2 regions of the Echinicola rosea genome follow, and region 2 is predicted to be linked to the other one. Evidence: riboswitches for the same ligand, from Rfam matches in the RefSeq annotation. Region 2 holds a riboswitch; the other holds the start of a gene.

What was found. Region 2 has a riboswitch for S-adenosylmethionine ahead of metX (homoserine O-acetyltransferase MetX). Riboswitches for the same ligand answer to the same signal wherever they lie in the genome.
Region 1: linked by a shared signal. The riboswitch ahead of FDP09_RS11305 (hypothetical protein) and the one ahead of metX (homoserine O-acetyltransferase MetX) in region 2 are both predicted to bind S-adenosylmethionine.

The regions. Positions count from the first base shown of each region.
Region 1 is NZ_CP040106.1:2,811,941-2,815,152, reverse strand. It holds gene FDP09_RS11310 (efflux transporter outer membrane subunit) at 1-1,105, shown strand, start outside; gene FDP09_RS11305 (hypothetical protein) at 1,435-1,926, opposite strand; SAM riboswitch class I at 2,049-2,161, opposite strand; gene FDP09_RS11300 (arginase) at 3,025-3,212, shown strand, end outside.
Region 2 is NZ_CP040106.1:4,494,245-4,497,456, forward strand. It holds gene FDP09_RS17605 (hypothetical protein) at 143-1,168, shown strand; SAM riboswitch class I at 1,497-1,606, shown strand; gene metX (homoserine O-acetyltransferase MetX) at 1,831-2,886, shown strand; gene FDP09_RS17615 (homoserine dehydrogenase) at 2,879-3,212, shown strand, end outside.

The DNA of each region.
Region 1 (3,212 bases), 1.7 Mb from region 2:
TTCGGAATACTATAACAACTATGGCTCCAATAGGGCCAGAAGAAACCATGGAGATGACATTCCCACCACCCTATACACCGAGCGTTTGGAGTATGTCTCCTCCTTGCAGGCCAGCTGGGAAATAGACATATGGGGAAAACTCCGGTGGCAAAAAGAAGCCGCAAGGGCTTCCTTTATGAAAACCCAGGAATTCAAAAAAGCCTTGCAGACCGCATTGGTTTCTGAAGTCGCCACCACCTACCTGAACATGCTCATGCTCAAATCCCAACTGACCGTCTCCAAACGGAATTATGAATTGAGCAAAAATACGCTACGAATCGTAAAGCTCCAGTATGACGCTGGAGAAGCCACCTCCCTTGCGGTGCAACAAACCGAATCGCAAATGCTACGGGCAAAGGCATTGATCCCAGATTTAGAGCGGGATTATGCCATCCAGGAAACGCGCCTCAATGAGCTGTTGGGACGATCACCTCAAGAGTTGGAGCTTGTCCATCACTTGGAGGACATTACCTTTGACAGTACTTACCAAACGGGTGTCCCACTGGAACTCATCCAAAACAGACCGGATATCGCGGCGTCCGAGTACAACTTGATTATCAGCAATGCCAATGTAGGGGTGACACAGGCCATGAAATATCCATCCCTGACCATTAGTGGCGGGGTTGGACTAAACTCCTTCCAGATCGAGCATTTTCTTGATCCTTTGGGAGCCGGCTTTGCCATGTTAAACGGTGCCATTTTCCAGCCAATTTTCCAAAACCGTAAGTTGAAAACCAATCACCTCATTGCGATCAACGAGAGGGAAATCGCCCAGCTGGACTTTAAGGAAACCATCATCGGTGCAGTCGGGGAAGTATCCAATGCACTGGTGACCATCGAAAAGCTACAGGAGGCTCACGACATTGTAGAGGAAAGACTTCAAGTTACCAATAAGGGGGTAAATGATGCCTTTCTCCTCTTTCAAAGTGGATTTGCCAGCTACCTGGAAATCATCAATGCTCAGGAAGACGCTCTGGAAAATCAAATGGAGCTGGTAAGGCTAAAAACCCAATTGGCCATCGCCAATATCGAGCTGTACCGCAGCCTCGGAGGCGGATGGAAATAACTCCGAAGCAGCCAAAACCTTCTTGATCTGGAACCAAACGTAAAAGTTTGGGGGGCTGGGAGTTTTCTTAATGGTAAAACCTCAGATAAGAAAAAATGCCACAAATTCACAAAGGCACCAAGTGCATGTCGTAACCTGTACCGAATGTAAGTTACATATTGCATTGTAGGACCTTGGTGGCGTATCATTGTTTCGATACATAAAGAATTTAGCTCCCCAAAAAAATGGCTTTATTCTAAATTGATGCATAAACCCTAAAAAAAGGAACCCTTGTCGATTTGGCAAGGGTTCTTTTGTATGGTTATTAGTGATGGCTTATTATTATATCATTAATTGCTCAGCTCATTAAAGAGCAACTTTTCTTCTAAGCGATGTTTCTCTTGATTGACAAGCACTTTTCTAAGTACTTGCTTAAACCTGATTTCTTCATTTACAATTCTGAAAACTTTCTCCAGGTACTGCTTGGCCACTTCTTCATTTTTTTTGTAAAATTTCAATGTAAAACTCCTGTTTTCATGAATATTCTCCAAGTAAATCTCCTTCGGCTGTCCTGCCAATACGATTCCTCTGAAGAACGCATAATGTGCCGCCAAATCTCCTTTAAGGGTAAAATAGATTGCTTGAAATTGTTTGTTGGCATCTGCATAATTCTGAAAACCAAAAGATCCTTGGCCTTCCAACTGGACAAATTCATTTTGTGCTAGCCATTCATAGGCACTCAACGACCGCAGGTCCGTCACCTTATTTCGACTTACCGATCGGAAACTAAAGATATTGTTGTGTTGAGTGGAGATGTTATAATTTGAAGCTATTGCTGTCATGGTTTCTTGATTTGGTATGGTTACTAGTTAATTTTTTCCGCGGATGTGCTGCAATCAGCAACAACACCTCTTTGGCTCTTTTAGCAGGTTCCGCATTCGCATTGTTTGTCTCATGGCTTTTACATTTATAGGTCCTCAAATGATTTCGGCAGGATTTAGCACCTTTATCTCTGTTGAGAGGGATAGGTTGCTATAGGTTCGCTGAGCCTGTTCTCTCCCCTATTCTTTATAAATCAGCTACTGAGCATACTCCGCTTTTCGCTAATAACTGCTTCAAAGGTACAACAATTTTCAACAAAAACTAATTTCCCTATAGAATTTGTAGGGAATTATTTTCCCACTCTTATTTTCACTTCGCCATTCCATCCCACATGCCATTGCAAACGTCCTCGACACTGCCATTTATGATTGTAATTTATAATATTATTTCACTGAAAACCAGCACTTAAAACTATCTTATCATTACAATATACACCTCCATTTTAACATTCAGGTATTCTTGAAAACCAAATGCACGAATGAGAAAACCAACACAACCTCCTAAACGATAAACGTAACACCCAGCTACCAGTTCATGCACAACTACTAATAAATTTTGTGGAGTTCAGCTATCATCCGTGCCGCTGGCACTTTCTCCAAGTTTGTACATTAGGATAGCAGCAGCCTGTCACGGCAAATGCTGAAAGCAAAGACACCAGTTGGTTTAGAGGATGAATAAAACATAAACAGTAGCGAATTTGATTATATGTAATGTAGTGGGTATATATGATGAATTTATGGGTGTTGTAGTCAGCAACTGAGCATCTGTCAAATCAATCTTTAGCGGAGGATCATATTAAAACCGTATGAGGTCACCGGACCCTAATTTTTAGCACATATCAAGCTATTCCTTTGGGCCGGCAGATGTATTTAAACTGTGATACTTTCTTAAATATGTTCGCCCTGATCTATCCAACTACCCATTCCCCTATAACCTGCCAACCTTTAGAACCTCCCCCTCCCATAAATGCACAATTTTGACTACTTTTGTGGCAATAAATCCATGAAAACGGATTTGCCCAATATAACAAACTAGAGATTACTAGAGATTTACCCATTATGAGAAACATTAAGCTTGTAGAAGTACGATCAGAACTCGCCGCAGGCACTAGGGGTGCCAGCTTGGGAATAGATGCGCTAAAAGTGGCCAGCTTGGGGAAAAAGTCGGATTTCTTTACCCGATTTGACCCAATCAATGTGCCGGACGCAAATAATTACCTTTGGAAAAACAACCCCTACCCTCACGC
Region 2 (3,212 bases):
GCTTTCTCTTTATTTTTCGTTTATATATTTCCCCGTATTATACACATATTACACTATTTAATATACCATTCGTAATATTCAAACGATCCAATCCATCCAGAAGCATCGTAGATAGTTTGTATAAATCACAACTCACTATCTTATGAAAACAATAGCAAAAACAATTTTAAGAACAACACTCATCGCCCTACCTACATTAGGCTTCTATTCCTGTGACAACGATGAGGAAATGGACATGCCGGAAAATGAAGTGGCATCCCTATTCGTATCCAGCAATACCAGTGGAATGATCACCATTTTAGATTTCGCCTCAATGGATGGCATAGGCAGCAGCACTGTCGCTTCTGCCGGTGCAGATGCCGATGGGATTTATTATGATGAGGAAGAAGATCAAATCATCCAATTGGTGCGTAGCGACAATTCGCTAAACGTCTATTCTGATATCATGGCCGCTAAGATGGACGATGGACTGTCCGCCTCACTGGAACTAAGCGGGACAGGCGGCTTTGTGAGTGGGCGTGAAATTGCTGTCATGAATGATATGGTCATCGTGGCGGAATCACCTGTAGAGGCCAACGGCAATCAGAGCAGCCTTTATGTTTACCAAAAAAATGCCAATGGATTTTCTCTTCAAAACACCTACCAGGTAGATTTTGCCTTGTGGGGTATCCACATAGAAGGCAATACCCTCTATGCTATCGTGGACAAAACGGCTGACCTCGCCGTCTTCAACAACTTCATGGCCAATACTGACGGCATGATCACGCCGGATAAACGTGTCACCATCGAAGGGCTCGGGAGGACCCATGGACTGACCTATTCGATGGAAGATGACCTGATGGTCCTTACTGACATAGGTGAAGCATCTTCAGACAGTGATGGCGGTTTGGTCATCATCACAGATTTTACCAGCACACTTAGCAGCACCTCTGACGGTGGCACCATTTCTATGAATGACCAAGCCAGGATCGAAGGCAGCAACACCATGCTGGGCAATCCCGTGGATGTCGCCTACAGTGAAGATAGTAAAATGATTTTCGTGGCTGAAAGGGCCAATGGAGGCGGAAAAGTACTGGTTTACGACTACTTCTCCTCAAATGGCAATCCTTCTCCGGCTTATAACTGGGACGTTGCAGGTGCTTCTGCCGTCTATTACTATGAGGACTAGGCAAGCATTGATCTCGGTTTAGTCAAACCTACTCCATCCATGATTATAAAGGGAGCTACACACTCTTCTACTCCCAAAGGTGCGCTGATTTATTCAGGCACCTTTTCCCTTTTATCCCTTCTGCTTTCGATACCTTTCGAACAGTAAACCAATTCCATAACGCTTTTGAGGACGTCGCTTCACTCAAACGCATCAAAACCCTAATTCTCTATCGATTTTATAGGGTTTTTAAAAGGGAATTATTTTTAAAAAACTCTTTTTCGAATACTTGCAAGTTTAAAAATTGGATTGTTACTTTGTGCTATCCTTTACTTTTTAAAAGTACAAGGATTTATACAGAAGAGGTAAGAGACAGGCTCGCAGACCCTCTGGCAACCTGGAAAATCCAAGGTGCCAATTCCTGCCGAATGTGAATATCCGCATTTGGAAATATAAATTCTTAAACAATGAATTTTATAAAAAGGATACACACAGCAATACAACTTCACACACAAATCATCATAGCATTTCTTTTTACCGAAAGGGACAGTTTCATGCATCGTCGAATGTGCATGTGCAACTAAGCCCCCTACTTTGGTCCATACCGGACAACCCGATTCTTTTATATCCATTATTTGATGATCCCAGTTGACTGAAGTCAACGCTAAATTAAGAGTAAGAAAATGAATCTAACATCACCGTATCTGATTACCGATATGACACAGGAAACATTCCACTGTGAAGAGGAATTAAATCTCGAATCAGGTGAATCACTACCAGGATTTGAGATCAGCTATACTACTCAAGGGCATTTGACACCAAAAAAAGACAATGTCATCTGGGTATTGCATGCACTGACCGGGGATGCCAATGTCCACGAATGGTGGAGTGGTCTGGTGGGTGAAGACAAGTTTTTTGATCCTACCAAGTACTTCATCGTCTGTGCCAACCTGCTTGGATCATGTTATGGATCCACACAGCCCCTTAGCGAAAACCCCAAAACAGGAAAACCATACTATTATGACTTCCCAAACCTGTCCACACGCGACATGGCCAAGGCTTTTGACCGTCTTCGTCAGCATTTGGGAATTCAGCAGATCGACACCATCATCGGTGGATCACTCGGAGGCCAGGTAGCGTTGGAATGGTCATACAACTTGCAAGAACAGGTAAAGAAGACCGTAATAGTAGCCTCCAACTCAAAGACCTCCCCTTGGACGATCGGCTTCAATGAAGCCCAAAGGATGGCCATCGAATCCGACAGCACTTGGGGACAAAACTCTCCAGATGCAGGCAAAAAAGGCCTCGAAGCAGCCCGTGCCATAGGCATGCTCAGCTACCGGCACCAAGATATTTTCCATGCCAGCCAAGCCGAAACGGAAGAAAAAACGGACCATTTCCGCGTAAGCTCCTACCTGCGCTACCAAGGCCAAAAACTCTCCAACCGCTTTAATGCCCTCTCCTACTGGGTGCTTACCAAAGCCATGGATAGCCATGACCTGGGCAGAGGCAGAGGAGGTACCGCAAAGGCCCTGTCACAGATCAAGGCAAAAGTCCTCTCCATCGGGATCAACACAGACTTGCTCTTCACCAAAGAAGAGTCGCAGTTTATCAGCAAAAATGTCCCCAATGGCACGTATCGTGAGATTTCTTCCATCTATGGACATGATGCGTTTTTGGTAGAAAACGAACAATTAAATTATATTCTAACTTCTTTTTACTTGGAAAACAATGACTAACCACATTGGTTTGTTTGGCTTTGGAGTGGTCGGCCAAGGATATTATGAAATCGCTAAAAACGACCGCCTCGCGCTTTTACCTAAAACAATTGTCGTACAAAATAAAAATAAAGAACGAGATCATTCACTGCAGTTTTCTTTTGACCCAAAAGACATTTTGGATGCCCCTTGTGACATTGGAATAGAGCTGATCTCAGATCCTGTGCAGGCCTATGATTATGTCAGCAGCCTTTTAAAATCAGGAAAAAAAATCATTTCCGCAAACAAAAAAATGCTTTCAGCCCACTTGCCTGAGCTACTGGAACTGGAAAAAATTTATGGTGGAA